2 regions of the Arthrobacter sp. UYP6 genome follow, and region 2 is predicted to be linked to the other one. Evidence: predicted binding sites of a transcription regulator. Region 2 holds the regulator's gene; the other holds the start of a gene.
The links. The regulator LexA, encoded in region 2, represses DNA repair genes until DNA is damaged. The targets are predictions, from matches to a motif close to TCGAACANNTGTTCGA.

Region 1: ABIB35_RS12375 (LexA family protein) is a predicted target of LexA. The motif match lies at 3,089-3,104, and genes of this name have one in related genera.

The regions. Positions count from the first base shown of each region.
Region 1 covers NZ_JBEPPM010000013.1:93,952-109,658, reverse strand. The annotation lists gene ABIB35_RS12390 (ABC transporter ATP-binding protein) at 1-502, shown strand, start outside; gene ABIB35_RS12385 (ABC transporter permease) at 499-1,776, shown strand; gene ABIB35_RS12380 (glycerol dehydrogenase) at 1,807-2,952, opposite strand; gene ABIB35_RS12375 (LexA family protein) at 3,171-3,548, shown strand; gene ABIB35_RS12370 (Y-family DNA polymerase) at 3,573-4,859, shown strand; gene ABIB35_RS12365 (glycoside hydrolase family 3 C-terminal domain-containing protein) at 4,891-7,170, opposite strand; gene ABIB35_RS12360 (VOC family protein) at 7,255-7,638, opposite strand; gene arfB (alternative ribosome rescue aminoacyl-tRNA hydrolase ArfB) at 7,785-8,207, shown strand; gene ABIB35_RS12350 (PadR family transcriptional regulator) at 8,204-8,590, opposite strand; gene ABIB35_RS12345 (hypothetical protein) at 8,593-9,042, opposite strand; gene ABIB35_RS12340 (NAD-dependent epimerase/dehydratase family protein) at 9,130-10,014, opposite strand; tRNA gene ABIB35_RS12335 (tRNA-Ala) at 10,430-10,502, opposite strand; gene ABIB35_RS12330 (four-helix bundle copper-binding protein) at 10,757-11,176, shown strand; gene ABIB35_RS12325 (mycothiol transferase) at 11,221-11,733, opposite strand; gene ABIB35_RS12320 (hypothetical protein) at 11,911-12,135, shown strand; gene ABIB35_RS12315 (IclR family transcriptional regulator) at 12,177-12,932, shown strand; gene ABIB35_RS12310 (heavy metal translocating P-type ATPase) at 13,024-14,931, shown strand; gene ABIB35_RS12305 (NAD(P)/FAD-dependent oxidoreductase) at 15,374-15,707, shown strand, end outside.
Region 2 covers NZ_JBEPPM010000007.1:130,170-145,876, forward strand. The annotation lists gene ABIB35_RS08085 (ATP-dependent DNA helicase) at 1-1,772, shown strand, start outside; gene lexA (transcriptional repressor LexA) at 1,910-2,626, opposite strand; gene ABIB35_RS08095 (LysM peptidoglycan-binding domain-containing protein) at 3,286-3,624, shown strand; gene ABIB35_RS08100 (histidinol-phosphate transaminase) at 3,955-5,064, shown strand; gene hisB (imidazoleglycerol-phosphate dehydratase HisB) at 5,231-5,848, shown strand; gene hisH (imidazole glycerol phosphate synthase subunit HisH) at 5,845-6,483, shown strand; gene ABIB35_RS08115 (CG2302 family histidine operon protein) at 6,488-6,646, shown strand; gene priA (bifunctional 1-(5-phosphoribosyl)-5-((5-phosphoribosylamino)methylideneamino)imidazole-4-carboxamide isomerase/phosphoribosylanthranilate isomerase PriA) at 6,688-7,437, shown strand; gene ABIB35_RS08125 (SseB family protein) at 7,443-8,291, shown strand; gene ABIB35_RS08130 (MFS transporter) at 8,327-9,622, shown strand; gene ABIB35_RS08135 (DnaJ family domain-containing protein) at 9,619-10,308, opposite strand; gene ABIB35_RS08140 (DUF1844 domain-containing protein) at 10,427-10,855, opposite strand; gene infC (translation initiation factor IF-3) at 11,273-12,271, shown strand; gene rpmI (50S ribosomal protein L35) at 12,384-12,578, shown strand; gene rplT (50S ribosomal protein L20, sunset domain variant) at 12,698-13,345, shown strand; gene ABIB35_RS08160 (TrmH family RNA methyltransferase) at 13,366-14,295, shown strand; gene ABIB35_RS08165 (cation diffusion facilitator family transporter) at 14,443-15,402, shown strand; gene ABIB35_RS08170 (MFS transporter) at 15,308-15,707, opposite strand, start outside.

The sequences.
Region 1 (15,707 bases), on a different contig from region 2:
GCCCAGCGTCGGTGAGTACCGGTTCGACGGACACCTAACCGGCGTCTTGGACGAGGACACACGCGCTGCGGTCCGTGCCCAACGCATCGGATTCGTGTTCCAGGCCTTCCACCTGATGCCGCGGCGGTCGGTCCTGGAGAACGTCATGATGCCCATGCTCTACAGCGGAACCTCCCGCACGGAACGCGTTGGCCGGGCCCGCGAAGCACTGGATCGTGTGGGCCTGGGCCACCGCATCGATTTCCTGCCCGGCACTCTGTCCGGCGGTGAACGCCAGCGGGTGGCCGTGGCACGCGCCGTTGTCACCCGTCCCAGCCTGCTGCTGGCAGACGAACCCACCGGCAACCTCGACGGTGACACCACGCAGGATGTGATGGCACTGTTCGAGGAACTGGTCACCGACGGCCTCGCGTTGGTCATCATCACCCACGACCATGCCGTCGCCCAGCGTGCACCCCATTGCGTCCGGATTGCAGACGGACGGGTGAGCACGCCAGCATGAGAAGACGCCTAGACCCTGCCGAACCGGCGGAATCAGGGCTCCTTCAGCCGGTTCCGGCCGCAGACCGCTTTCATTTCATCGACCTGCTGATCGAAGCAACGTCCGATCTTGGGACACGACCCGGCCGGCTCCTGATGACCCTCGCAGGCACCGTCCTTGGCATCGGAGCGTTGGTTGCCACCCTGGGCTTCGCGCAAACAACTGCAGGACAACTGGCTCGGCAGTTTGATGCCTTTGCCGCCACCCAAGTAGTCGCCTCCCCCGCCCAGGCACAGAATGCCGACGGCAACAGTGTTGCCACAGCGTCGCTTCCCTGGGACGCGGTGGAACGCATGGAGCGTCTCGCCGGCGTTGAACAGGCAGCGCTTGTTACCGAGGTGAAGCTCCGCGACGGCACGGTGACCGCTGTGCCCGTCAACGATCCCTCCGCTCCCGTCAGCGCACCGCCACGGGTTTTTGCCGCTTCCGCCGGACTTGTCGATACGCTCGAAGGCACGGTCCGGCACGGCCGTCTCTTCGACGCCGGACACGATCAGCGGCACGACCGCGTGGCTGTCCTGGGGAATCGGCTCGCCGACCGCCTTGGCATCACCCGGGTTGATTCCCAGCCTTCCATCTTCATCGACGGCCTGCCCTACGCCGTCGTCGGTGTCTTCAGCGATGTACAACAACGCTCCGAACTGCTCGAGAGCGTTGTCATTTCAACCGGCGCAGCCCGCACGGACTTTGGGCTCAGCGCACCGGGAGAAATCCAGGCCCGCATTGTCATTGGCGCCGGCCCCCAAATTGCCGACCAAGCTGCGCTGTCCCTCTCCCCCGATGCGCCCGAGCACATCGACGTGGCAGCCCCCCGGGGTCAATCCCAGCTCGCGGGCAATATCCAAGCGGACGTCAACCTTATCTTCGTGGTCTTATCCGTGGTGGTGCTTCTTGCCGGCGGGGTCGGAATCGCGAATGTGACCATGCTGTCCGTCATGGAACGCACCGGAGAAATTGGCCTGCGCCGTGCCATCGGCGCTACCCGTCGCCAGATCGCCGCCCAGTTTGTCGCGGAGTCCGTCATTATCGGGCTGCTCGGCGGAATCCTCGGGGCAGCTGCAGGAGTTTTCGCCGTCATCGCCATCTCCCTGTCCCAGCAATGGACACCCATCCTGAACCCGCTGGTATCCTGCGGCGGGGCACTGCTCGGAGCGCTCGTCGGGCTCGTTGCCGGCGGCTTTCCGGCCCGCAAGGCCACCGGCATTGAACCCGTCGCAGCCCTCCGGGGATCCTAGCGTCCAACGGCACCCACGCACCGAAGAACGTCAGTGCGCCTTGTACGGGACCGGTTCCGGCAGCCCTGCCTCCCGGCGCACCCGGCGTGAAAACCGTTCGATGGATTTCAATGCGGACACCACATCGGCCGGACCCACGTCAAAGGGCATGGACTTCATGGTCTCGCCGGGAACGGTGGCGGCCTCCGCCACCAGGGCCAGTTCCCGGGTGTCGTCCACGGAGAGGCCCACCTCGGTCAGCGTGTTCGGCAGGCCGACGCGCGTTGTGAATTCCACAAAGTCCCTGATCTCCGCGGTGGGAGCGCCTTCGAGGACCAGCTGGGTCACGGACCCGATGTTCACCTTTTGTCCGTGCGCCAGACCGTGCGTCTGCGGAGCCGCGGTCAGGCCGTTGTGAATGGCATGGGCGGCAGCAAGCCCGCCGGACTCAAACCCCAGACCGGACAGCAGGGTGTTGGCCTCGATAACCTTCTCCAAAGCCGGGGTGACCAGGTGGTCCCGCGCCGCGTCCAGCGCGGGAAGCGCAAACTCCCACAGCACGTCCCAGCTCAGCCGTGCCAGCGCGGTGCCGGTTTCGGTGGGCAGTCCGCCGGCCATGGTTAGCGAAAAGGAGGCTGCCGTGGCGCGCGCTTCCAGCCAGGTCGCCAGCGCATCGCCCACTCCGTGTGCCAGGAACGACGCCGGAGCGTTGGCCACAATCTGGGAGTCCACCAGCACCAGGTCCGGGTTCCGGGAGAAGAACCGGTACTCCTCGAAGGCCCCGTCCGCGGTGTAGACCACGGCGAGCGCCGACGTCGGCGCGTCAGTGGAAGCGACGGTGGGCACCGATGCCCAACGGATTCCGGCCGCATCCCCGGCAGCCTTGCACGCGTCAATCGTGCTGCCGCCACCCACACCCACCACCACGTCAGCGCCGGCGGCACGGATGGCCCCGGTCAGCCGGTCAATCTCGGCGGCGGTGGGAACGCCGTTGAAGACCTCCCGGGTCAGCGGCAGTTCGGCAATCCGCAGGGAGGTGCCGATGTCGTGTCCCACAAGACCCCAGACGACGTCGTCGGCCACCAGCAGCGGTGTTTTGCCGATCTGCGCAAGGAACTCGCCGAGCCGGTGGATGGCACCGGCGCCCTGCACATAGCGGCCGGGACTGATGACGGTACGAACTGGTGTCTGCTTCATTGGAGCTCCTGGTCGGTGTGAAACGGCGGCCTGTTGCCGGTGCCAGCGTAGGTGGCAGATTCCGCAGCGGCTACCCGGGTGCGGCAAACCCGTGCCGGGCTGGTGAAATTTCGGGTCGATGCTACCCTGAAGGCATTCGAAAGTGTGTTCTATGGAGGTGTGCGGTGCCCGTCTTTTCTTCCAGCTCCGCCCCACGTTCCGGAGGCGCGAGCGAGCCGCTGGCCGCCCGCGGTTCAACCCTTCCGGCGGGGTTCGCCTCCCCCGCGCAGGACTATTACGACGCCGGGATCGACCTGAACCGGCATCTGATCCGGGACGCCACCTCAACCTTCATCATGCGGGTCTCCGGCGAGGCCATGTCCGGGGCCGGCATCAGCGACGGAGACGAGCTGATCGTGGACCGTTCGCTCACGCCTAAAGACGGGTCCGTCGTCGTCGCCGTCCTCAACGGTGAGCTGATCATCCGTCGGCTGCTGCTCACCGGACAGGGAATCTTCCTGCATGCGGACAGCCCGGATTCGATGGACATCCGGGTGCCGGATCCGGCGGAGCTGTCCGTCTGGGGCGTCGTGACCCGGTGCCTGCACTATGTTTGAGGCCCCAGATGTTTAGCGTGTGCCGTGGCTGAGCGGCACCGCATCGCCCTCGTGGACGTGAACAGCTTCTACGTTTCCTGCGAGCGCGTTTTCGACCCCAAACTCGCCGGGATTCCGGTGGTGGTGCTCTCCAACAATGACGGCTGCGTGGTGGCGCGCTCCGACGAGGCCAAGGCACTGGGGATCACGACCGGTGAGCCATGGTTCAAGCTGGCCGAAGCTGCCCCGAAGCTGGGCCTGGTGCAGCGCTCCAGTAACTATGAGCTGTACGGGGACCTGAGCTCGCGGGTGATGCAGCTGCTGGCACGCTACTCCTCCGAGCAGGAAATCTACTCCATCGACGAGTGTTTTTTGCATCTGCACGGCACCGATGAGGAGCTGCGGAACCGGGGCACTGACATCCGGGCCGCCGTGGCGCGGAACATCGGCCTGCCGGTCTGTGTGGGAATCGGTCCCACCAAGACCCTGGCCAAATTCGCGAACCGGATCGCCAAGCAGAATCCGCACATGGGCGGGGTCTGCAACCTCGATACTCTGGATGCCGCCGTCGTAGACACCATCATGTCCCGGGTGCCGGTCACCGGCCTGTGGGGCGTGGGCGCACGCAACGGCGCCCGGCTGAACGCGCTGGGGATTCACACTGTCGCCGACCTGCGCGCCGCCGATCCTGCCGTAATCCGCACCAAGTTCTCCGTGGTGCTCCAGCGCACGGTGCTGGAGCTGAACGGCACCGCCTGCATTCCCATGGAAACCGAGTCCGCGGACAAGCAGCAGGTCCTCTTCTCGCGTAGCTTCGCCACCCCCGTGGTGACCCGGGAATCAATGCGTCAGGTCATGAGCCTGTATGCCCAGAAAGCCGCTATCCGGCTGGCCAAGGAGGGACAGCTGGCCACCGTGATGACGGTCTTCGCCGCCACGTCGCGGTTCAGCGGAACGGAGGCCTCCTCCCCCTCGGTGACGGTCCGGCTTCAGCGGCCCACGGCGGATCCGCTGGTGCTGACCCGGGCCGCAATCACCGCCATGGACTCCCAGGTGGTGGAGGGAGCCCGGTACGCCAAGGCCGGAATCATGCTCACCGGCCTTTCGGCTGCCGGTGCCGAGCCGGTGTTCGACCTCTTTGATGCCGGGCCGGAGCAGAAGGACATCGGCCCCCTGCTGGCGCAGGTCACGGATAAGTACGGTGCGGCCAGCATCGGGCTGGGGCTGGCGGGAATGGCCTCCGCGAAGCCGGACTGGACCATGGCGCGGAATTTCGCGTCGCCCCGCTACACCACGGAGTGGTCCGACCTGCCGGTGGTGAGGGCCGTATAGGTACGGCCCTCACCACCCGGATCGCCGATACTCAAGCAGTGGCGGAATTGGCCATCTCCAGGAGCCTGTCGACCTGCTCGGGCGAGAAGTCCCCGCCTGCCATCATGCCGATGCGCCCGATGGGGAAGGAACCCATCATCTTTTCCATCTCCACACCTTCAGGCATGACGGACGATGATCCGTCCATCGCCGACATGATCGGTGCCATGGCCTGCCGGATGATCGGGCCGGCGACGGGGTGCGCAAAGACCTCGGCCAGGGAGGACTCCCGCGTGAGCGGCATCAGGACAGTGTCGCCTTTCACGTCCACGGTTGTGGTGGACCGGATGTCCCGGCTGGAAGCGGCCACCTGAACCGTGTAGGTGCCGCCTTCGACGACCCAGCGGTCCGCGCGGACGTGCCAGTACGCGAGGTCTGCTGCACGGATGCTCAGCAGCACTTCACGGCTCTCGCCCGGCTCCAGCGCCACCATCGCGAAGGCCTTGAGCTCACGCTCGGGCCGCTGCACCTCGGATACCAGTCCGGTGTAAGCCTGCACCGCCTCACGGCCGGCCCGGTCACCAGTATTGGTCACCGTGACACGGACCTCGACGTCGCCGGCCTCGTTCACGGATGCCGTTGCGTCCCCGTATTCAAACGTGGTGTAGGACAGGCCGTGGCCAAACGGGAAGGTCACCTCCAGCTGCCGCGCGTCGTACCAGCGGTACCCAACAAACAGGCCCTCGCCGTAGCGGACGTGTCCGTCCTCTCCGGGGAAGTTGAGGAAGGCGGGGGAATCCTCCAGCCGCACCGGAATCGTCTCGGTCAGTTTTGCCGACGGATTCACCGCACCGTACAGCACATCCGCCGTCGCACTGCCGCCGGCCTGCCCCAGCAGCCACGCTTCGAGGATCGCCGGGACGCGGCCAGCGAACGGAAGCGCCACCACGCTGCCGTTGGACAGCACCACCGCCGTCCGCGGGTTGGCCTCGAGGACGGCGTCCAGCAGTTTGAGCTGCTCGGCGGGGAGGTCGATATTCTCCCGGTCATAGCCCTCCGACTCGAGCCGGGCCGGCAGACCAAGGAACACCACGGCAACCTCAGCATCAGCGGCTGCAGCAACGGCCTCTTTGCGCAGGGCGGCGGTCTCTTCCGCCGGCGCTGCTTCAGCCAGGCTGAAGCCTGCGGCGTACGTCACCGCGGCCGTGCTCACGGCGGAGATGCCCTCCAGCGCCGAGTCCAGGCGCGTCGGGTTGATCATGGACGAGCCAGCACCCTGATAGCGCGGATTTTTGGCAAAGGCACCGATGACCGCAACGGTTGTTTCGGCAGCCAACGGCAGCAAATCGCCGTCGTTCTTCAGGAGGACGATCGAGCGGCCGGCAGCCTCTCGTGCCAGGGCGTGATGGGCATCGACGTCCAGCGGCCCGGCGATCTTCGGGGTGTCCTGCCACCGTTTCGCCAGCGTTGCCACGCGGGCGGCCGAGGCATCAACAAAGCTTTCATCCAGCGACCCCTCGCGCACGGCAGCGACAATCTGCGCGTCAGTCGTACCGCCGGAGGACGGCATTTCCAGATCCAGGCCCGCGGCCAGAGCCGAAACCCGGTCGTTGACCGCGCCCCAGTCAGAGACAACCAGGCCGTTAAAGCCCCATTCCTCGCGCAGCACCCGGGTCAGCAGGAACGGGTTCTCCGAGGCGAACACCCCGTTGACGCGGTTATACGAGCACATCAGCGTATATGGCCGGGCGTCCTGGACAACACGCTGGAAGCTGCGCAGGTAGATTTCACGCAGCGGGCGCGGGTCCACGTCGCTGGAGGAGCGCATGCGGTCGTGCTCCTGATTATTGGCCGCGAAGTGCTTCAATGAGGTGCCGACGCCGGTGGACTGGGTTCCCTGCACCAGGGCGGCGGCCATCACGCCGGAAACGATCGGGTCCTCCGAGATGTACTCGAAGTTTCGCCCGCACAGCGGGGAACGCTTAATGTTGGCACCCGGGCCGAGGCTCACTGCCACGTCCTCGATGGAAGACTCCACTCCCAGGGCCTCGCCGACGCGGTGCGCGAGCTCGGTGTCCCAGGACGAACCGAGGCCGACGGCGGGCGGGAAGCACGTGGCCGGGACGCTGTCGCCGAGCCCAAGATGGTCGCTGCTGCCACGCTGCTTGCGCAGGCCGTGCGGGCCGTCGGTAAGCATTACGGCCGGAATACCGGCGCGGTCAACCGCCTTGGTGGTCCAGAAGCTGGCGCCGCTGGTGAGCGAGGCCTTCTCCTCAAGCGTGAGGTCCGCGACGGATGCTGCCGCGGCATTTCCGATGGTGCTCTCTGGCATGACTTCATCCTTCGTTTGAATTTCGGTTCAGGGAATTTCCACCACCTAAGCAGCACTCCCGAGACGGCGGCAAGGGCTGCGAAGCTACCGGCGGTTGTGCACGGTCACCGCGTAGCCGTCCGGATCGAGGAAGGTGAAGGTGGTGCCGAAGGGCCCCTCGAAGGGTTCCTGCGTCATGGCCACGCCGGCCTCGGCCATGGACTGATGGAGGTCCGCAGCATCGGGGTCATGCAGCCAAAGCACGACGCCGAGCCCGGGCTGCGCCACCGAGTCCAGATCGACGTCGGGAATAGTTTCCCGAACTGCGAACGCAATGGGTGGGATGCCAAAGACGACGGCGTGCGGCGGTGAGGCGGGCGCTCGGGTCAACCCGACAACGTCTTCATAGAAGGCAGCCGCCGTGGCTAAGTCAAGGATGAAGAACCACACATCGGACGCCTGCTGAAGCGAGCCCAGGCCGTGCACCACACCGGCGTCGGGCCGGGCATTAGCACAGTGCGTCGCCGCCCTGGACGAGGCGGAGCAGGAGGTCTGAACCGCCGGCTTTCGCAGTGGGCACCTGCCGGTTTTCTGTCCGCGCCTCGTCCGGGGCCCGGCCGTGGGACGCTGGAGGTATGGATGTGATGGTCTCGCCCGCGCTGACAATTCCCGCGTCGGAACTTGACTGGCGGTTCTCGCGGTCCTCCGGGCCCGGCGGCCAGCACGTTAACACCTCGGACAGCCGCGCCGCGCTTTCGTGGAACGTCGCCGCCTCTGCGGTGCTTTCTGACCGCCAGCGGCTGATGCTGCTCCAGCGGCTGGAACGGCGCCTCATCGCCGGAGTACTCACGGTGACCGCCTCGGAGCAGCGCTCCCAGCTGCGCAACCGGGAGATCGCTTTAGCCAAGCTCGCAGAGATCGTGGCGGACGGTCTGGCCCCCGAAGCTGCCGCTCGGCGAAAAACCAAACCCACCCGCGGCTCCACCTATCGCCGCCTCGATGCAAAGAAGCAGCGTGCCGTCACTAAACGCCAGCGGCAACGGCCGCCGGCCGATTAGTTCATCCGCTGGCCCGGCTCCTGCGGCGGAGCCGGAGACGGAAAGCTGACAAGATTCGCCCCGATCCCGGCCAGGAACTGCGCCCCCAAACGGGTCAGCGATATCTCCTTGCGCTTTGCCCCTGTGCGCGGAGCATCCGCCTGCGCACTGTGCAGGAAACCAGCATCCTCTAACCGTTTCAAGGTTCGATAGAGGCTGCGCTCGGTGATCTGCCATCCGGTATCCCCCGCAACATCTGCTGCAACCCGAGCCACGGTCACCGACTGATGAACGGACACGGCCCGAAGGATCACCGGCGTCAGCATCGATTTTTTGTAGGTGTCCACCCAGGATTCCACCCGCGCCTGAACCCATTCATCTTCCTCGGCGGGACGGGCCGCCATGCTCAGTCCTCCCATCCGCGGCCCAGGACAACCCCGGTGAGGTGGATGAGCAGGCCGAGCCCCCAGGCCGCGCTCATCACCAGGGTGGCACCGAACCACGGGGTCGCTAGAAGCTCATGGGCCGCCGCTCCTGCGCCTCCGGCGCCGCCCAGGGCGATGGTGCGGACCACTGCATGGCTGTTGAAGGACGTGGTCACCACAACAAAGGCAATGGCATGCGCCACCGCAAAGCCGAACCGGATCTTCGTGAGCGTTCGGTAATTCAGCCACATCCAGGCGGCGATTCCGGCTGCCACGATGGCGGTGAGGACGCCGGCGGGGGTGGTCACCTCTCCGCCGGTGAGGGCAATGACCGCCTGGATGAGCAGCATTGCAGCGACCAGCCCCAGCAGATACGGCAGGAGCACTGAGCGGGCGTTGACGGTGGCCTGGGGAGCAGCATGAGTTGTCATGACCGGCACTGTACCAATGGGACACTACCGATGGAAGGGGTTAGCGAAACATTATGCCGGCCACCGGTTTCTGCCCCCTGACATCGTTTACGCCTTGAGTTCCCTTCCTTCGGCATCCAGGTAATCGCGCCAGGACCGTTTGGGCTGCCAGCCCAGCATCTTTTGCGCCTTTGCGGTAGAGATGCCTGACGCGTCGGCACGGTCAAGAGCGCGCAGCTGGATCTTGTCGCCGTAGTACTTGGTCAGTACCTCGGCGAAGTCGTGGCCGCCTGCGTTATCCGGTGATGCGATGTAGAAGACTTCGTGGCCGGGCAGGTCGGACTCCGCGGCGAGGACAATGGCGTCCGCCAGGTCGTACACATCCACGTAGCTCCACAGTCCGGCACTGAGCACCGAACTGTCGCGGATTTGCGGACCCAGGTTGTTTTCATAGTTGCCCTCGAACTGCACCCAGCTGGGCCGGATCGAGATGCACTGGATGTCGGACCGGGCAACAGCAGCGTCCATGAGCTGCTCGCCGAAATGCTTGGCGAGCGCATAGGGGTCCTGCGGGTGGATCGGATGCTCTTCGTCCACCGGCGCATACTCCGGAAGGAAATCGCGCTCCGGGAAGAAGAAGCCGGGTACGGTTTCGCTGGAGATGAAGACAAAGCGCTTGACGCCGAAGCTGACCGCGGCTTCCAGGATATTGAACGTGGCCATGAGGTTGTTGTGGAAGACAACGTGGGGAGCATGGCCCGTGGGCTCGGGGATTGCGGCAACATGCACCACCGCGTCCACTCCCTTGACCAGCGCGTAGGCCGCGCCCGCGTCGGTGAGGTCAGCCATGATGTAGCGGGGCGCGCCCTCCGGCTTCCGCTCGTACGAGGGGCGGTCGAGGTCAGTGGTGACGACTTCATGTCCGGCGTCGATCATTGCCTGCGTTGTGGCGCGTCCGACTTTTCCATGGGCTCCGGTGATGAGGACTTTCATGGTTGCTCCTTGGAATTAGTACACGTCGGTCGCCCCCAAAAGTAGCAGCCGCACCACGTGCTGGCTATTGCGGCTTGCCGTTCACGGACCACCGATGAGCGTGGCTACAAGGCAGAAACCATGGCCCGCCACCGAGACCCAGCAAGGCTGGTGGGTGTTGCAGGAAGAGCATTGGTTGGGCTCATCACAGGCTTGCCTCGGCTGGGACTATTCGGAGGAATGCTCCGGGCGCACGGTAGACGCTAAGGTGGCGGGATGTTTACGACCCGGAGTGGTGAACTGGAGCCGTGCACACCCCTTCATTGTCAGCCCAAGATGTGCACACTTAGAACCGATGGCTACACCTAGGACTCCAGGCGCCGTTGCGGGACTGGTAGAAACAAGAAAACCCCCGACAATCCGGGGGTTTTGCGAGTGGAGCTTAGGGGAATCGAACCCCTGACCTTTTCATTGCGAACGAAACGCTCTACCAACTGAGCTAAAGCCCCAGCCCGGCCAAAGCCGGACAGCCCCTGAGGGCATAACCACGATTCTAGACCCGGCAACAGTCCCCGAGGCAAATCGCCTCACTGGTCCTACCATCCGCAGCGCCTGTCTTGCTCTCCGCAGCCCCCGCGGCCGGCCGTTCTCTGGTTGCAGCTTCCGGCACGGCGCTATCCTGACAGCCCGGGCCGCAGTACTCCCCCGGGAGCACTCCCAGCGAAACCGCACAGATCAGCGAACCGCCACAAGGAGCAGTGCCATGACACTCATCGAATCTATGCTCAGCGAACGGCCCGACGGCGCAGGAACCGACCTGGAAGCCGTCTCCACCTGCATCATCGCCTGTTTTGACTGCGTACAGGTCTGCACCGCCTGTGCCGATGCCTGCCTCAGCGAGGACATGCTCGGGGACATGGTGGAATGCATCCGCAAGGACCTCAACTGCGCCGATATCTGTGCTGCCACCGGCACTGTGATCGCCCGCGTCGGAACCCGGTACGCCGGCTATCCGGACAGCACGGCCGCGCTGCTGCGCGCCTGCGCGGCAGCCTGCCACCAGTGCGCCGAAGAATGCGCCCAGCACGCGTCAGCCCACGGACACTGCCGAATCTGCGCGGAAACCTGCCGCCGCTGCGCCGCCATGTGTGAAGAGCTGCTGGTGGTCATGTCCCGAAGCTGAGCCGGCGCACCCCAGATCCGATAACGACGGCGGCGGCCCGCCGGCTACCGCCCGGCCGCCACCATCCCACGGAGGTAGGCGGCCTGACCCACGTGTTCCAGCCCATCTCCAAGGATGCTGATCAGCCGCACCCCGAGAGTCACGGGAGGATCCCACGCGGTGTCCACCACCTGATCCAACTGCTTGCCGGTAAGGCCTGAGACAAAGGCAGCCGTGCGCGAATGCACCGCCTCGTAGTAGCCCAGCAGCACATCGGCCGACTGCACCTGCACGGCTGCCACCTGCTCCGAATCATGGCCGTAGCCGGTATCTTCGACCGCCAGCGGCAGCCCCACCCGTCCGTACCATCCCTCGGCGGTCCATACCTGCTCGTGCCCCGCCAACGGAGCAAGCTGCGCGTCCTCGCTCCGGGCCAGATGCCAGATCAGCCAGGAGATGGAGTTTCCCTTGGGATAGGGACGGTGATTCAGCGCCTTCGCGTCCAAACCGTGGGCTGCACGCCGGACAGCCTGGGGAAGCCGGCCAAAAGCATCAATGAGCAGATCGCTCTGTTCCATATCAGTACTCCAGGGTGAGGTAGAGGGGAAATAACGGGGGCGCGCCACGGCAGGATCGCCGTCATCCTTTCATGCACCGAGGCGTCGGGAAAGAGCAGCGGGCCGGACGGAGGGGCCAGGTAAAAAAAGGCGCAGGCAGCCGGGTGCATCCGAGGACGGCAGACTTAACATTGCCCCATGAGTTGGACCGACGAGCGTCCTCCGTGGCTTCCCCCCCTCCCCTCGCCCAACCGCGGCCGCATCCGCATAGTGGTGGGCATGACCATGGTCGTTGCCTGCATGCTGGGCATCCTGGTGGTCGCCTTCCTGGGCGAAACGCTCAGCATGTACACCTGGTGGCCGCTGGCCACCGGTCTGGCGCTGCTGATGTCAGGCCTGCTGAGCCGCCGCCGGATGCCTTAGGCCGAATCACCGCAAGACCAAGTCCACCTAAGATGGGGCTCATGACTGAAGCCTCCGCTGCCGACGGTGCACCTACGCCCGCCAGCTCCCCCGGGGCCGGCGGCTCCGGTTCCCTGTCCCAGACCCTCTCGCGCGGCATCAGCGCCTTGGAACTGCTCGCCGACGCGGAGGCGCCGCTGACCATTGCCGAACTCTCCCAGGGCCTCGGCGTGCACCGCTCCATTGCCTACCGCATCCTGCGCACCCTCGAGGCCCATTCACTGGTGATGCGCGACGACGCGGGCAAGGTGACGACGGCGCCCGGACTGGCTGCGCTGGCCCGGGGCGTCTCCCGGGACCTGCAGTCCGCCGCTCTGCCGGAGCTCACCATCCTCGCGAACGAGCTGGCCATGACAGCTTTTATCGCGGTGTGGGATCAGCATGACTGCGTCACCCTGGTGGCGGTGGAACCGCGGCACAGCCGCACCGCGCTGATCCAGCGGCCCGGTACCCGGCACTCCTTTTCCGCCGGCGCTCCGGGGATCGCCATCCAGTCCGCGGTGGCTGAAGAGCAATGGGAGCGGCTTGCTCCGGGGCAGCCCTACCGGTCGGAGGCCCGGCTAGCCCGCGAGCGCGGCTACGCCACCAGCTTCAGCGAGGTGATCGACGGCGTCGGGTCCGTTGCAGCGCCGATCAGCGTGCCCGGCCAGCTCCCGGCGTCGCTCTCCGTGGTGTACTTCGGCTCCGGAAAGGACGAAGCAGCGATCGGAGCCCGGCTGGTGGAGAGCGTCAAGCTGATCGAGGCGCAGCTGCACTAACGCGAGCTCCGGCCCTGCCCCGCCGGCCAAAAGGGGTTAGGCAAGCATGAGCTTGCTAGAAAAAACCTGCCGGCAGGCCTAAAACAAAAGTATGGCCTTCAAACGTGCACTGCGCCGTTATCCGCTAGTCGCCGCGACCATTGTGGTGCTCGCCGTCGTCCTGCTCCTGGAAACCAGCGCGCCGGCGGCCGCCGCGTGGCTTGCCAGCCTGTACACCCTTGGCATTGTGGTGGTGACCGGCGTCGGCATGGTCAGGGACATTATGCGCGGGCACTGGGGCCTGGACATTTTGGCCGTCGTCGCCATGCTCGCCACCGTGGCGGTTGGTGAGTACATCGCGGGGCTGATCATTGTGCTGATGCTCTCCGGGGGTGAAGCCCTGGAGGTTTACGCCGCAGGGCGCGCCAAAGGTGAGTTGAACGCGCTGCTGGACCGTGCACCGCAGCTGGCACACCGCCTGCCCTCGGACGCGGACACCGGTGAACAGCACACCGGCACGGCGGAGGACATTCCGGCCACCGAGGTTGCAGTTGACGACGTTCTGCTGATCAAGCCGGCGGAAGTGGTCCCCGTGGACGGCGTGCTGCTCTCCGCTGCCGCGTCCTTCGACGAATCCTCGCTGACCGGCGAATCCGTTCCGGTGGCGCGGACCACCGGAGAATCCGTGATGAGCGGCTCGGTGAACGGCACCCTGGCCGTCCGGATGCGCGCCACCGCAACGACATCGGACAGCCAGTACCAGCGCATCGTGTCCCTGGTTCAGGCGGCGGCCGATTCAAAAGCTCCGGTAGTTCGGCTCGCGGACCGGTTTGCTGTTCCGTTCACCGTGGTGTCGCTGCTGATCGCGGGAATTGCCTGGGCTGTTTCCGGGGACCCCGTCCGGTTCGCTGAAGTGCTGGTGCTGGCCACGCCGTGCCCGCTGCTGATCGCCGCCCCCGTGGCGTTTATTTCCGGGATGAGCCGGGCCGCCGGCAACGGCATCATCGTTAAGGGCGGCGCCACCCTCGAACAACTCTCGCACGCGAAGACCGCCGCCTTCGACAAGACCGGAACCCTGACCTACGGCCGTCCGGAGCTGGTGGCAGTGAATCCGGAGCCCGGCATCGATGCCGATGAGCTCCTCACCCTCGCCGCTTCAGCAGAACAGTATTCCTCCCACGTCCTGGCCGCATCCGTCCTCGCCGCTGCTCGCGCACGCGGACTAACGCCCAGCCCGGCGGATACCGCGCAGGAAGTGGCAACCAACGGCGTCGAAGCGCAGATTGGCGGCCGGACCGTGCGGGTGGGTAAACGCCGGTTCATCGCCGAAACGGACCCGCTGACCCGTGCAGTGGATCTTGCCCCCGGCCAGATGGGCGTCTACCTCAGCGTGGACGGCCGCTTCGCGGGCACCTTGGTCATGAGCGACACCGCGCGGACAAACGCCGCCGACACCCTGACTACCCTGCGCTCCCTGGGCATCCGGGAAACGCTGATGCTTACCGGCGACGGCGCCGTCACGGCCCGGAGCATGGGCTCCACCGTGGGCATTACCGACATTCGTGCCGAGCTGCTGCCCCAGGACAAGGTGAAGGCGGTGGCCGGGCTAACGCTGCGTCCGGTGATTATGGTGGGCGACGGAGTCAACGACGCCCCCGTTCTCGCGGCGGCCGACGTCGGTATCGCCATGGGCGCCCGCGGCTCCACTGCGGCGAGCGAGTCCGCGGACGTTGTGATCGTTGCCGATGACTTCTCCAAGGTGGCGCAGGCCGTGCGGATCGGCCAGCGGACCATGCGAGTGGCCCTGGGCAGCATCTGGCTTGGAATCGGCCTCAGCGTAGCCCTGATGCTGGTGGCGTCCTTTGGGCTCATTCCGGCTGTGGCCGGTGCTTTGACCCAGGAGCTGGTGGATCTTGCCACGATCCTCAATGCGCTGCGGGCACTTCACGGCCGGAAGCTGTTCCGTCGGGCAGAAAAGGCGACTACCCCACATCCCGCCCCGGTATCCGGTTCCATCTAAGCGTCTTTGGTTCGGACGTGCCGTTACACCGCGGTGGGATCGACCCCGATTCCATTGCCTGGGTCTGGATGGGTCAGGGAAGGGTTGCGCGGCCGCGGGGCGCAGTGGGGCTTCGACAAAAATCCGCGGTCCAAGCTCACCTTGGGCGATCCGCTGCCAGCGGTCTTGCCTGCCATCCACGCCTCGGTTCTGCCCCGCGGAGGGCTGGTTTACTCTCCGCGTAGTGTGCCTTCCGATGCAGTCAACAAGCAGGTCAACAAGGTTGACATGCTTGTTGACTGCACTCTACTGTCGTAGCCATACCCTGAAAGATGAAGGTCACAGTGCAGAATTCGGAGGCTGTTGTTTTTCGCGGCGGTGGCAGTATCTTCTTCCCCACACTGGTCGCATTGCCCCGGGATACTCCGCAGACCGCACCGTCGTTTCCCCTGAGAAAGAGACCATGCCCAGATCAACGCCAACGTTCTTCGAGAACGCCGAACGAACCATCGACCCGGCACTTTGTGCCGCGTCCCTGAAGGACGCCAAACGGGACGTTTACTGGCTTGATACCCCCAACCGCCCCGGCGCCCTGCCGCCGCTGCTCGGCGATGCAACCTGCGACCTGCTCGTCGTAGGTGGCGGCTACACCGGGCTGTGGACGGCCCTGCAGGCCAAGGAGCGCAACCCGGACACCGACGTCGTACTGATTGAAGCCGGCCGGGTCGCTTCTGAAGCCTCGGGCCGCAACGGCGGATTCTGCGAAGCCAGCCTGGTCCACGGCGAGTCCAACGGCG
Region 2 (15,707 bases):
AGACGCTCAAGCCCAAGCTGCCCCGGGACGTTGACGTGGCGCTGCTCAAGGGCCGCAGCAACTATGTCTGCCTGCACAAGACCGGCGGAGGATTCCCGGAAGAGGAAGATCCCGCCGGGGCTCTCTTCACCCTGGGCGATGACCACGGTGTGGCCCACCCCGCGCCCGCTCCCACCTCCGCCATGGGTCGTGAAGTGATGCGGCTGCGCGAGTGGGCCGAGGAAACGGACACCGGTGACCGGGATGATCTGGTGCCCGGTGTCAGCGACCGTGCCTGGCGGCAGGTGTCGGTGACCTCCATGGAGTGCCTCGGCGCGCAGAAATGCCCGGTGGCCGCAGAGTGCTTCAGCGAGCGGGCCCGCGCCTCCGCCGCAGTGGCCGACGTCGTTATCACCAACCACGCGATGCTGGCCATTGCCGCCTTTGAGGGTCTGGCCGTGCTGCCGGATTATGACGTGGTGGTGATCGATGAGGCCCACGAACTGCAGGACCGGGTCACCGGTGCTGTCACCGGACAGTTGTCCGGGACGGTTGTCACCGCCGCCGTGACAGCTGCGCGCAAGCACACCTCCGCCAGCGTGGAGGAACTGGCACAGGCGGCACGAGCCTTCGAGAAGTCCCTGGAGAATATTCCCTCCGGCCTGCTGGCCAGCGGACTGAACGAAGAGCAGGAACAGGCGGTGGGCCGGATCCGTGAAGCCTGCCGGGTGGCACTTTCCGATTCCAAGCCCGAGCCTGGCGAAACCGCCGACGGCGGCCGCCAGACGGCGCGCTCCCGGCTGATGGCTGTGCTGACCGTCTGCGAACGGCTGGTGTCGGCTCCGGCCGCCGGTGAGGTGATCTGGGCTTCGAGGCCCAGCTCCTTCTCGCCGTCGGGCGGGTTCTCACCGCCGGATGAAACTGCTCCGGCCACGTTGAACGTTGCGCCGCTGTCCGTGGCAGGACGGCTGCGGGAAGGGCTCTTCGACGGCCACACGGTGGTCCTGACCTCGGCCACCCTGGCCATCGGCTCCGAATTTGGCCCGGTTGCCGGAGCCCTGGGCCTGCTTGGTCCCGGAGCTCCATCGTGGACCGGAACCGACGTCGGCAGTCCCTTCGACTATCCACGCCAGGGTGTCCTTTACGTGGCCAAGGACCTGCCCAAGCCTGAGCGGGGCACCTCCGAAGCGCAGCTGGATGAGATTGAAGCGCTGCTTCGGGCTTCCAACGGCGGCGCCCTGGGTTTGTTCTCCTCGCGCCGGGCAGCCGAGGACGCGGCGGATGCCATGCGCGGCCGGGTGGACTTTCCCATCCTGTGCCAGGGGGAATCCTCTATGTCCTCACTCGTGAAGCAGTTCTCGGAGGAACCCGACACCTGCCTTTTCGGCACGATGTCCCTCTGGCAGGGCGTGGACGTTCCGGGGGCCGCCTGCCGGCTCGTACTGATCGACCGCATACCCTTTCCCCGCCCGGATGATCCCCTGATGACCGCACGCACCCGTGCGGTGGCCAAAGCCGGGGGCAACGGCTTCATGTCCGTCGCTGCCACCCATGCTGCAGTGCGTCTGGCCCAGGGCGCCGGCCGGCTCATCCGTGCCTCCGGGGACCGCGGCGTGGTCGCCGTCCTCGACTCACGGCTGGCCACGGCACGCTACGGGGGCTTCCTGCGCGCGGCGCTGCCGCCCTTCTGGTCCACCACCGACCGCTCAGTGGTGCTCTCGGTGCTGGGACGCCTGGCTGAGCAATCGGCGGCCGAGGAGCTCACAGCGCAGAAGCAGGGCGCACGGAAGTAGGCGCTGGGAAGTCGACAGGCACAAGAAGAAGGCAGCAGATACGCAAATGGCGGCCGGAAGAAATTCCGACCGCCATTTTTGTTGTCCGGGAGCGCTCCAATGGCCCCTGCTGGAAAGCCCCCGCTGGAGAGCCCCCGCTAGAGCGAACGCATCACCGAGACAACTTTGCCCATGATGACGGCGTGATCGCCCACGATGGGCTCGTAGCGGGTGTTCTGGGGCAGCAGCCAGGTGTGGCCGTTGCGCTGCCGGAAGGTCTTGACCGTGGCCTCGTCATCAAGCAGAGCGGCCACGATGTCACCGTTCTCGGCTGTTGGCTGCCGGCGGACAACCACCCAGTCGCCGTCACAGATGGCGGCGTCCACCATGGAGTCTCCCGAGACCTTGAGCATGAAGAGGTCGCCGTGGCCCACCAGCTGGCGGGGCAGCGGCATGATGTCCTCCACGACCTGCTCGGCCAGAATCGGACCGCCGGCGGCAATACGGCCTACCAGGGGGACCATGGCGGTGTCCACGGAGGTGGAAAGTTCGGTTACTGATGCCAGTGCCGGCGCCGGAGTGGCGGCGTTGGCCCCGTCCGTGGACAGACGGTCGGAGGCGGCGGGCGCGGGCTGTCCGCTGGCTGCGGCTCCGTCCTCCGCCGCCTCAGGGGTTCCCGCGTTGCCGTCGCGAAGCATCAGGGGGATGAGGATCTCCATGGCACGGGGACGCTTGGGGTCGCGGCGGATGTAGCCGAGCTTCTCCAGCTGCATGAGCTGATGGGTGACGCTGGAAAGGCTGGCCAGACCTACGGTGTCTCCGATTTCCCGCATGGTGGGCGGGTACCCGTTGGTGCTCACAGACCGCTGGATCATTTCCAGGACGGTTTTCTGCCGAGGAGTGAGCCCCTTGGCACGCGCACGGGTGCCTGCGGCAGCTGGCTTGTTGGTGCTGTCTTCGGAAGCAGTCCTGCGGGCCACGTGGGGTTCCCTTCGGGTCAGCTGGTCCGGGCGTTGCCGGAGCTGGTCGGTAAATGGTCGATCGGGTAAAAGGCGGAACCGGAACGCTGTGCAAGCCGTGCCGGCGGTTATGTCAGAGGTAGCTGGTTCAGTGGTGCTGACGAACCGATCCGGAGCTCACGCTCCGGGAGCGGCCCGACCAAAACCGGGTAAACCTCTCCCTCGTCCTCAACGCTAAGGGAGCGGAGCAACGTTTTCAAACATTTGTTCGAGCGAGTCTCGACTTTGTTAGTAGATAGGTGCTAGAAATGAGTCAGCAAGAGTCGAACATACTTTCGAGAAGTCGCCAACGACGGCGTCCGGGTATGTCGAATAGCTTCCAATCGTTCGAATATGGCTTCGGGTTTTCCTCGTTGCAATCGAACCGGAAAGGTGTTGTTATGCCCACCCAGACAGTCCTTCCTTCCCTGCATGCCGGGGTTGCCCCGCTCCTTCCGTCGGAAGCCTTCGCATCCACTGGCCCGGAGAGCTCCACTGGTCCGGAGAGCCGAGAAGCCGCTTTGCCAGGTTCGCCTTTGCCGTCTTCCACCGTGCCGGGGGAACGGCGCGGGTTGCGCCTGACCCGCAGGGGCCGGCTCGTCTTTATTGGTCTGCCGCTGATGCTCACCGCCGCTGCAGCACTCACTGTTCTGGGTTTCTTCACCGCCCCGGCCATGGCATCCAGCGGTAGCCCCGAGGTAACCCGGACCGTTCAGGTCAGTGTGGCTGCCGGGGAAACGCTGTGGGGACTGGCCCAGGAATTTGCCCCGGAGCGTGATCCGAGGGACGTCATAGCCGACATTATGGAACTCAACAACCTCACTGAGGCCCGGATCCCCGTCGGCGCGCAGTTGTACGTGCCGGTCCAAGGCTGAGGATTCGGCCTGACCTGGGCAGCGCTTCGTTCCGACCCCACTAGGCGTGGGGTCCCAGCCACCCGGGACGCTCAACTCTCTCCGCTGAGTTCGCATCATCCACGGAGTTCCTGCAGCTGCTCCCGGTAGCCGCATCCTGCAGCCGCTCCCTGTAGCTGAATCATGTAGTCGCCTTTCGCAGCCGCAGAGTCCCGACACAGGTGCCCCTGCTTACGGCTGTTCCAGCCAATTGGGCACGCAACTCACCGCCGCTGGCTAACACGGCGTAACAACGCTTCCTGCGCGGCGGGGGATTCTTCCCGCTCCGCCTTCGAGTCTTAAGCTGTACAGGTGACTGAACAGCTGGAAAGACTGAACCGACTTCCCCTGCGCGACGATCTCCGCGGCCTAACCCCCTACGGAGCCCCGCAGCTGGATGTGCCCATCCTGTTAAACGTCAACGAGAACACCCATGGCCTGCCGGAGCCGGTGCGCAAGGCCATTGCACTGTCCGTAGAGCATGCGGTGGAAGGCCTTAACCGCTATCCGGACCGGGAGTTCACGGAGCTGCGTGAACGGCTGGCCGCATACCTTGGCCACGGACTCGGCGCTGACAATATCTGGGCGGCCAATGGATCCAACGAGGTTCTGCAGCAGATCCTTCAAGCCTTCGGTGGCCCGGGACGCACGGCCATGGGTTTCCCTCCCACCTATTCCATGTACCCGCTGCTGGCCAGCGGCACCGGCACCCGCTACCTCAAGGGCACACGCAGCGATGACTTCGAGCTCACGGCGGAGTCCGCAGCAGAACAGGTACGCACCCACGCGCCGAACATCGTCTTCCTGTGCACACCCAACAATCCCACGGGCACCGCGCTTTCACTGGACGTGATCGAAGCCGTCTATGAGGCCGGCGCCGCGTCTCAGACAATCGTGATCGTGGATGAGGCCTACGCCGAGTTCTTCCACGCCGGAACCCCCAGTGCGCTGCAGCTGCTGCCCGGCCGGGAGCGACTGATCGTCTCGCGGACCATGAGCAAGGCCTTCGCGCTCGCCGGAGCCCGGGTGGGCTACATGGCGGCAGCCCCCGAAGTCGCCGACGCACTGCGCCTGGTCCGGCTGCCTTACCACCTTTCAGCAATCACGCAGGCCACTGCCAACGCAGCCCTGGAACACGCCGATGCACTGCTCGCCAACGTGGAGGCCATCAAAGTCCAGCGTGACCGCATTGTTTCGGAGCTGCTCGTCCTGGACCTCAAGCCCGCACCGTCGGACGCCAATTTCGTGTTCTTCGGCGGGATGGAGCACCCCCATGTTGTCTGGGAAGGGCTGTTGGAGGCAGGCGTACTGGTGCGCGACGTCGGAATCCCGGGCTACCTGCGGGTTACCGCGGGCACCGAGCCTGAGACCAGTGCCTTCCTGTCCCGGCTCCGCGAGCTGCTGGCCGCCGGCATTCGGTAGCCCTGGCCGGTAGCCCTGGCCGGTAGCCCTGGCCGGTAGCCCTGGCCGGTAGCCCCGGCACGTTCCACCGCGCGGTAGCCCTTCCGGGGGCCACACCGCCGCGGAACCTCTCCGGCGGGCAGCCACTAAACTGTTAGCAGAGACCATCTTCTTTCAAAGGAAAACCATGACTGTGGAGACCACCACCGGACGCACGGCCCGGATCGAACGGGTGACCAGTGAATCGTCTGTGGTAGTGGAGCTGGACCTGGACGGAACGGGCCAGTCCAGCATCAGCACATCTGTGCCGTTCTACGACCACATGCTGACGGCTCTGGCCAAGCACTCCCTGATGGATCTCACGGTCCAGGCCACCGGTGACACCCATATCGATGTCCACCACACCGTCGAGGACATTGCCATCAGCATTGGCGAGGCGCTGAAGACCGCGCTCGGTAACAAGGCCGGCATCCGCCGTTTCGGCGAGGCCACGGTTCCGCTGGACGAAGCCCTGGCCAACGCCGTCGTCGACATTTCCGGCCGCCCTTATCTGGTGCACTCGGGGGAGCCTGCAGGACAGGAATACCACCTGATCGGCGGACACTTCACCGGTTCGCTGACCCGCCACGTCTTCGAGGCCATCACGCTGCACGCCCAGATCTGCCTGCACATGACCGTTATTGCCGGCCGGGACCCGCACCATATCGTGGAAGCCCAGTTCAAGGCCTTTGCGCGCGCCCTGCGTGCCGCTGTGGAGCCGGATCCCCGGGTAGAGGGCATTCCGTCCACCAAGGGAGCCCTATGAGCAGCCGCAACGTCACGGTCCTTGATTATGGGTCCGGCAACATTCGTTCCGCCGTCCGCGCGCTGGAGCGCGTAGGCGCAAACGTCACCCTGAGTTCCAAGTCCGCCGATGTCCTCGAGGCCGACGGCCTGCTGGTGCCCGGAGTCGGTGCCTTTGCCGCCGTTATGCAGGGCCTGAAAGAGGTGGATGCCCTCCGCCTGATCGGACGTCGCATCGCCGGCGGCCGCCCGGTGATGGGCATCTGCGTGGGACTTCAGGTGCTCTTCGATGAGGGTGTGGAGCACGGCGTGCGCACCCCCGGAATGGGGGAGTGGCCCGGCGTTGTGGAACGCCTGGACGCCGATGTGGTGCCGCACATGGGCTGGAACACCGTCCAGCCGCCGGAAGGCTCCCAGCTATTTGCCGGCATCGAGGACGAGCGCTTCTACTTTGTGCACAGCTACGGCGTGCAGAAATGGGACTTCGACGTTACCCAGCCCGCCATGCGTGCTCCCCAGGTCACTTGGGCCGAGCACGGCAGCCGCTTTGTGGCAGCCGTGGAAAACGGGCCGCTGACGGCCACGCAGTTCCATCCGGAAAAGTCCGGTGACGCCGGTGCGGCGCTGCTGGAAAACTGGCTGAAGACGCTGGGCTAGGGCTATGTGGAGCGTCATTTTGATGGGCCTTGCCGGAATTCTGATCGGCGGCGCCATTTCCTTCCGCCGTCAGGGCATGTCCCAAATCGTCACCGTTAGTTTTTGGGTCCTTGCGGGAATGTCCCTGCTTGGCGCCTACCTCTTGATCGACAGCAGCGTCTAACACCCTCCGCCGCTGCCGAAACCCCCACGGAAAGCAGAACCATGTCACTTGTTGAAACACCCGTCCTCGAACTTCTGCCCGCCGTGGATGTAGCCGACGGCCAGGCCGTTCGCCTGGTCCAGGGCGAAGCCGGCAGCGAAACCAGCTACGGCGATCCGCTCGATGCCGCCATGGCCTGGCAGAACGACGGCGCCGCCTGGGTCCATCTGGTGGACCTGGACGCAGCCTTCGGCCGCGGTTCCAACCTGCCCCTGCTCAAGCGTGTGGTGGACCAGCTGGATATCAAGGTGGAACTCTCCGGCGGCATCCGCGACGATGCCTCCCTGGACATGGCCCTGGAACTGGGCGCCAGCCGCGTCAATCTGGGCACCGCCGCACTGGAAAACCCGGAGTGGACCGCCAGCGCGATTGCCCGCTACGGCGAGGCCATCGCCGTCGGGCTTGATGTCCGCGGCACCACCCTGGCCGCCCGCGGCTGGACCAAGGACGGCGGCGACCTCTGGGAGGTGCTGGCCCGTCTGGAGGACGCCGGCTGCCCGCGCTACGTGGTCACCGACGTCACGAAGGACGGAACGCTGCGCGGCCCGAACCTCGAGCTGCTGCGCGAGGTCCTTCAGCGCACCGACCGTCCCGTTGTCGCTTCCGGCGGCATCTCGTCCCTGGATGATCTGGCTGCCCTGCGCGAGCTCGTTCCGCTGGGGCTGGAAGGCACCATTGTGGGCAAGGCCCTCTATGCCGGCGCCTTCACCCTGCCGCAGGCCTTCGACGTCGCCGGCCACCCGGAGCGCTAGGACCCATGGCTGAGCGCGCCCTTCCCGGACACATCGCCGCCGCCCTTGCCGGCGCCGGCGGGCCGGCCGACTCTGCGGGACAGTCCTGGGCCGGTCGGGATCTGTCCGGTGACGGCAACCCGCTGCACAACTTTGACGCCGACGACGGAAGTGCCGACGCAGGTTACCTCGCCGCCCTGGCGGCGCTGGAAGCCGGCACCGGCACCGAGGCGCAGGTGGTGGCCTCGCTGGCCAGCGCCCGCGTGTTCGTGCCCATCGTCGCGACCCTGGCCGAGGAAGCGGCATCCGAGCACGGTCTGGCCGCGGACAAAGAAGCGGACATGGCCTTGGTCACGCTGACGGCCCCGGACGGCCGCAAGGCCCTGCCGGTGTTCACCTCCGTTCCTGCCCTGCAGAAGTGGCATCCGGAAGCCCGCCCGGTGGCGGTGTACGCTGCCCGGGCCGCGCTCTCCGCCGTGTCGGAGGAGGCGCAGCTGCTGGTCGTGGATCCCGGTGCTGACGTCACCTTTGTGGTGCGCCGGCCGGCCATGTGGGCACTGGCCCAGCAGCGGGACTGGACCCCCTCCTACGCCGACGAAGAGGTGGGCCGGGCTGTGTCCGCAGCCGTCGACGTCGAACCCTCAGTTACCAGGGTGGAGCTGGTTCAGGGGCCGGGGACGGCCACGCGGTCGGCGCGCGGGTCCGTCATGGCCGGAGGCGGTGCCGGTCCTGAGCTTAGAATGGTTCTTCACCTGGCACCGGGACTGGATGCGCAGGCGGTGCAGGGCATCGCCGGAACGCTGCAGCAACGGCTCGCTGCCGATCCCTTATTTGTCGAGCGCGTGGATTCACTGGAACTCAAAATCACGCGCTGACCCGTTGGGCGGGGGACCGCCGGAAGAGAAGTGCCGTGAATTTTGCCGCCTACGGGGAGCTGCTTCGTGTTGCCCCGATCCGCCGTCTGCTGCTGGTGGGAATGATTGCCCGTTTCCCGCACTCCGCAGCAGGTGTGCTCCTGACCCTGCATGTGGTCATGACCATGGACATGGGCTATGCCAAGGCCGGCGCAGTTGCGGCGGTTGTCACGGTGGGCATTGCCTTCGGCGCCCCGTGGCGCGGCCGCCGCGTGGACAATGTGGGCCTGCGCCGGGCGCTGATTCCCTCGGTCATCTCCGAGGCCGTCATCTGGTCCATCGCCCCGCATGCCAGCTATGAGTGGCTGCTGGTCCTGGCGCTGATCGGCGGCGTCTTCACGCTTCCGGTCTTCAGCGTGGTCCGGCAGTCACTGGGCGTGCTGGCCACGGGGGACCAGCGGCGGACGGCGTTCGCCCTGGACTCCATTGCCACCGAGGTTGTTTTCATGGGCGGGCCCGCCCTGGGCGCCGTCCTCGCCACCTCGCTTTCCTCCGTGGTGGGGCTAACCATGGTGGGCATTACCACGTCGCTCGCAGGCCTGCTGCTGATCTGGTTCAACCCGCCCACACGTTCGGAGAACCCGCGCGACGCCGCCACCGAGGTCCAGGAACGCGACGCGGCCAACGCCGCCGTGGTTGCCGCTGCGCCGGCACATCTGGCGGAGGCTTCGGCGGAACTGCAGCCCCTGGCGGTCCTGAGCCGCGGGGCGCGGCTGCGCTCGGGGTTCTCCTGGTTCACGGTCAGTGTGGCCGTGGTCTTTGCCGTAGCGGTGGGTGCCGGTCTGCTGCTGTCCAGCTCCGATGTGGGCATTGTCGCCCTGGTGGAGTCCTCCGGAAAGCCCCAGCAGGTGGGCCTTGTTTTCGCCGTCTGGTGCGCAGCCTCGGTGGTGGGCGGATTGATTTACGGAGCCATGAGCCGCCGGATTTCACCCATGCTGCTCCTGCTGGCCATGGCCGTCCTGACGCTTCCCATGGCCCTGGCAACGGACACGATCAGCTTGGCGCTGCTGTCCATTCCGGCCGGGCTGCTTTGCGCCCCCGTATTGTCCTCTGCTTCCGAACGCGTGGCCGATCTGGTGTCCGAGGAGCGCCGCGGTGAAGCGATGGGCTGGTACGGGTCTGCGCTCACCTCCGGTACCGCTCTGGGAGCTCCGCTGGCCGGTGCCGCCATCGATTTTGTGGGGCCGTGGGCAGGTTTCGCCTTCGCCGGAGTCTCAGCGTCGCTGCTGGTCCTGGTCATCCTGACGGTGCGCAGGTTCAGCCGGCGCGGACAGCGTCTGTCGGAGGTCTAGGGCCAAAGGCTCCTTCCCCTCAGCCAACCCGGCAGCCACCGCTGCAGTCGGCGCCCCCAGCCGGATGGATTGCCCGGGCTGTTCCGGCCGCGTCTGCCGTGTTCCGGAGCATCCGGTTCCCCAGCGCCGACTTCCGCCGCTGCTCCGGCGTCAGCAACGGGCAATCCCCGGCGCTGCCGCCAGCCGTGCACCTCGTCCTGGACGTCGCGCAGTTTGGTAATCACCGGCGGACCGCCCAATAGCTGCCGGCGCGCGTTGATGACGCGCGAGTTGAAGTCCTCAACGGCGTCGCGCACCTGAGCCTCGGAGGGTAACTGATCCAGGCGTCCCTCGAACTCCTCGTCCTCTACCCGAAGCAGTAGGGCCGGGGGGCCCAGCCCGCTGATGTTCTCCCGTTGGATGAGCCGCTTGATCCACCAGTGTGGATCGGGATCATCAAGGCCGGGAATGGGTTTGCCTGCGTAGCTGAGGTTGTCGAACTCGCCGCGTTTCATGGCATCCCGAATGAGGTAGTCCGCCTTCTGCGCCTCGGTGAACTTCCGGCGTCTCTCGTGCGCTTCATCGGATTCGGCAGTGCCCAGCCCCTCGGGCAGCTTGTAACCGGCAGCTTCGGGTGTTCCGGCGGCTTTGAGTCGCGCCGCCTGTTCCAGCCGTTTTCGGTAAGCCTCCGCACCACTGCCGGTCATTGCGAGTCGCCGCCTTTCCTTGAATGTCCCGTACAGGGTACGCGCCGCCGCCGGGCACAGAAAAGCCCGGAGTGCCTGCCTCAGCGGGCAGGCACTCCGGGCGCAGGCTGGTGCTGGGTTAGTTGACGGGGCCGGTGAACTTCTCGCCTGGGCCCTTGCCCGGAGCGTCCTGCAGCTCGGAGGCCTCACGGAAGGCCAGCTGCAGCGAACGCAGGCCGTCGCGCAACGGACCGGCATGCTGGCTGCCGATCTCGGGAGCGGCGGCGGTCACGAAGCCGGCCAGGGCCGTAATCAGCTTCCGGGCTTCGTCGAGGTCCTTCAGTTCCTCGGCGTCGTCGCCGTCGGCCAGGCCGCACTTGACGGCGGCCGCGCTCATCAGGTGAACGGCAGCGGTGGTGATGACTTCAATTGCGGGAACCTCGGCGATGTCGCGCATCTGGGCCGCCACTTCCTGCTCTTCAGCGGAGGGGGCGTGCACCTCTTCCGTGGTGCCGGGGAAGGAATGGCGGGTGGGCTCGCCCGCCGGGTTGCTCTGTGGGGTACTCATACTGGTAAGCTTGTCACAGACCGACTGGTTGTCGTTACTTTCACTGCCCTTAGAGGTACTGCCCGTAAGGGCACTGCACTTCACAAGGTGGATGTTGAAAGTTCCACTTCAACCAGTATGCAAGCGGAGACTCCTCCCACCCGCGTCAACCTGAATCTTCAGTTCATGTGCCCTGTAGGGCGCAGGTGCAGAAGCAGAGTTGCCGGGTATGGTCGGCCCCCGGTGGCGGGTCCAGGCATTGCCTGGCCAGTTACCCCGGGAGGTTGCTGCTCACGCGGCACATGCCGACCCCTCGAGGCCTCCGATTGCGCATGCAATTGGGGGCCTTCTTCAGTTGCAGGCGGTAGCCGTTTTGGAATAAACAGGAGCTGCAACATTAGCGAGCCAAGAATCAATGATCGAATCCGCGTCCCTGAGGTGCGGCTGGTAGGACCGGCTGGAGAGCAAGTTGGGGTTGTCCGTATTGAAGACGCCCTGCGTCTGGCAGCCGAATCCGACCTTGATCTTGTTGAGGTAGCACCGCAGGCCAAGCCTCCGGTGTGCAAACTAATGGACTTCGGCAAGTACAAGTACGAAGCCGCTGTCAAGGCCCGTGAGGCTCGCAAGAATCAGACGAACACCGTCCTGAAGGAAATCCGGTTCCGTCTGAAGATTGACACTCACGACTACGAAACCAAGCGCGGCCACGCCATGCGCTTCCTCGCAGCCGGTGACAAGGTCAAGGCCATGATCCAGTTCCGCGGCCGCGAACAGCAGCGTCCGGAAATGGGCATGAAGCTGCTGAACAAGTTCGCAGCTGACGTCGCCGAGGTTGGTGTGGTTGAATCCACTCCCCGCATCGACGGCCGCAACATGGTCATGGTCATTGGCCCGCTGAAGAACAAGGCAGAGGCCAAGGCTGAAGCCCGCCGCGCAACGCAGCGCGCAGACGCCAAGGCAGCCAACGAGGCCGCCAAGAACGGCGAAGCCCCCGCTCGGGTGGATACCTCCGCCGAGAACAAGGCGCCGCTGACGCAGAGCCTGGCAGATCTTCTGCCGGACGGCCTGCGCCTCGGTTCCTCCGCTGCCGAGGCTGACAAGGCCCGTGCAGAGAAGGAACAGGCTGACAAGGAAATGGCCGAAAAGCGCGCACAGGCAGCAGCTGAGAAGGCTGCTTCCGATGCACGCCGTGCGGCACAGGCTGCCAAGGCTCCGGCTCCCCAGCCGGCCGCAGAGGCTCCCGCTGCTCCGGCCGCCCCGGTCGAGTCGAAGCCCGCAGCTGCTCCCAAGCCTGCTGCAGTGCCTAAGCCCACGGCAATGAAGCCCGCACCGAAGCCTGCAGCCCGGCCCAAGCCGGCTGCAGCGCCCAAACCTGCTGGCAAGGCTGCTCCTTCACGGGGCGCAGCGAGCCAGAATAAGCCCGGAACTGCGGAGTAAGTCTCAGCTTTTCCCGCAGGACGTCCCGGCGTCCAGTAACCCCTGGCACCTGCAAAGGTGCCCAAAGCCCCGCGGGCCCAGGCCCGCGGAAACCTAAAGGAGATCGGTAGTCATGCCGAAGATGAAGACCCACAGTGGCGCCAAGAAGCGCTTCAAGCTGACCGGAACCGGCAAGCTCAAGCGCCAGCAGGCCAACCGCCGCCACTACCTCGAGCACAAGCCGTCCACGCTGACGCGCCGCCTCGCCAGTGACAAGATTGTTGCCCCGGCAGACGCCAAGGTCATCAAGAAGATGCTGGGCATCTAGTCTTTTCCCTCGACAGGCGGCCCGTCCGGGCTGCCGTCACCCCACCAAGCTTTTCCGGGCCTGAGTACCAGGCCGAGCACCTCGCGGTGCACGGAAGATTTATCTAAAGGAGTACGCACGTGGCACGTGTGAAGCGGGCGGTAAACGCCCACAAGAAGCGTCGGGTTATTCTCGAGCGCGCCAAGGGTTACCGCGGACAGCGTTCACGCCTGGTCCGCAAGGCCAAAGAGCAGCTGCTGCACTCGTTTGTGTACAGCTACGGCGACCGCCGCAAGCGCAAGGGTGACTTCCGTCGCCTGTGGATCCAGCGCATCAATGCTGCATCCCGCGCCAACGGCCTGACCTACAACCGTCTGATCCAGGGCCTGAAGGCTGCCGAGATCCAGGTTGACCGCCGCATGCTGGCCGAACTGGCCGTCAACGACGCCGCAGCGTTCGCCACGCTGGTGCAGATCGCCAAGAACGCACTGCCCTCCGATACTTCCGCCCCGGCCGTCGCCGCTGCTCCCGCTGCAAAGGCTGCTCCGGCTGCCTCCAAGCCGGCCGCTGCTGTAGCTGAGGCCAAGGGTGGCTTCAAGGCTTCTGAGGGCGACGCCCCCGAAGGCTATGTCATCAAGGGAAACCAGGCTTCGGGCAAGTACCACGTTCCGGGTTCCACCTGGTACGAGCAGACCGTAGCCGAATACTGGTTCAACTCCGTCGAAGCAGCCAAGGCTGCCGGCCTGGAGCCTGCTGGCGGAGAATCCCGCCAGAAGTTCCAGGGCTAAAGACCGGTTATTAACCGATCATGAGTATCGATGGGCGCCCGCCGGCTCCGCTAATGTCCAACCCCCGAGCAGATCGGGTGAGGGACGTGGCGAAGCTGGCCGGGCGCCCAGCGCGTTTAAAGACCGGACGTTTCGTGGCCGAGGGGCCGCAAGCCGTCCGGGAGGCGCTGTTGAGCCACCGGGCGGATGTTCACAGCGGCGGCACCGGCGTCGTACTTGAAGTCTTTGCCACTGAAGGGTGCTTGGACCGGCTGCCCGAGCTGGCGGATCTGGCAGCAGACGTATCGCTGCGCCTGGCCACTGATGAAGTGATCGGCGCGATGGCCACCACTATTTCCCCGCAGGGCATCGTGGCCGTTTGCCGCATCCAGGACTACGACCTGGATGAGGTGCTGGCCTCCGGAGCCCGCCTGATTGCCGTGCTGTGCGAAGTCCGCGACCCCGGCAATGCAGGAACGATCCTCCGCGCTGCGGATTCCGCGGGCGCCGACGCCGTGGTGTTGACCGCCTCCAGCGTGGACATTCACAACCCCAAAGCCGTGCGCTCCACCGCCGGCTCCCTGTTTCACCTGCCCGTGGTCACCGGCGTCGAGTTCGACTTCGTGATGTCCGCCTTCCGCGCCCACGGGCTCACCGTCCTGGCAGCGGACGGCTACGGCAACGTGGACCTGGACCGACTGCAGGACGAAAGCGCCCTCCGCCGGCTGGCCCCGGCCACCTCAGAAGACCCCGACGGCGAACCGGCGCCTACCGCTGAGCCGTCCCAGCCGAGGCTGGAGAACCCCACCGCCTGGCTCTTCGGCAACGAAGCCCAGGGCCTCTCCGATACACAGCTTGCCGACGCCGATTACCGGGTGGCCGTCCCCGTCTACGGACGTGCCGAAAGCCTCAACGTGGGCACCGCAGCCACCGTGTGCCTGTATGCCTCGGCGCGCGCCCAAAACCGTTAGGACGCTGCAGGAGAAGTGCTGATACGGCGGACCCGCCGGTACAGTCGGGTCCTGCCGGTGCTAAGTACCCTTCGAACCGCTAAAGTGATCGCTGGACTCCTCCAATCGGGGGCAGCGCCAGGGACACTTAGCGAACGGGCCTCCACCATGTCTGCCAGCGGCGGTACCAAGGCGGTTGTTGCGGCACTGACCGCCAATCTCATCATTGCGGTTCTCAAATTTGTGGCCTACGGGCTGACACGCTCATCCTCAATGCTTGCCGAGGCAATCCACTCAGTGGCGGACTCGGGCAACCAGGTTTTGCTCCTGGTGGGAGGCAAGCGCGCCGCACGCCAGGCCAGCCCGGAGCACCCTTTTGGCTACGGCCGTGAGCGGTACATCTATGCGTTCATCGTCTCGATCGTCCTGTTCAGCGTGGGCGGTCTCTTTGCCCTGTACGAGGCATACCACAAGTGGCAGGATCCGCATCCGATCGAGGGGCAGTGGTGGTGGGTGCCGCTGGCGGTCCTGGGCGGATCGATCATCGCGGAAAGCTACTCGCTGCGCACGGCCATCAGAGAGTCCAACCAGGTCCGCGCCCGCAAGCCCTGGGTCGAGTTTGTGCGGACGGCTAAGGCGCCGGAGCTGCCCGTGGTCCTGCTCGAAGATGTTGGCGCCCTGTTGGGCCTGGTCTTCGCACTGTTCGGGGTCAGCATGACCCTGATTACCGGCAACGGACTGTGGGATGCGGCCGGAACCGCCATGATCGGCCTGCTGCTGGTGGCCATCGCGGCGGTGCTGGCAGTGGAAACCAAGTCCCTGCTGCTGGGTGAGTCCGCCACTGTGAGCGACGTTCGCAGGATTGAGGAGGCCATCACCTCAGACGGAACGCGCATCATTCATCTTAAGACTCTGCACCTGGGCCCTGAGGAACTGCTGGTCGCCGCGAAGATCTCGGTGGATGAGGGGGAGACCGGTGAGCACATCGCTGAGGCCATCAACGGCGCTGAAGATCGGATCCGGTCGGCAGTGCCTATTGCGCGCCTGATTTATCTGGAACCGGATGTGTTCGTGCCGCACCGGCCGCAGCAGGTTCCCGGGGACCCCTCCGGTCCAGTAGCCCACTAACCAGGGCGATGCCCAGTCCCATCAGGGCCAGGACGGCGCCGACGACGGCGGGGGAGCGGTAGCCCCAGCCCCAGGCGATGACGAGCCCGCCCAGCAGGGCCCCGAGGGCGTTGGCCATGTTCAACGCGGAGTGGGTCAGGGAGGACGCCAGGGACTGGGCATCGGGGGACACATCCAGCAGTCGGGTCTGCAGCGGCGGCACCAGCATTGAGCCGATCGCTCCGACCAGGAAGACCAGAGCAAGCGCCCCAACCTTGTACTGCACGAGCCAGGCGTATCCGGCCAGGATGACGACAGTTCCCAGC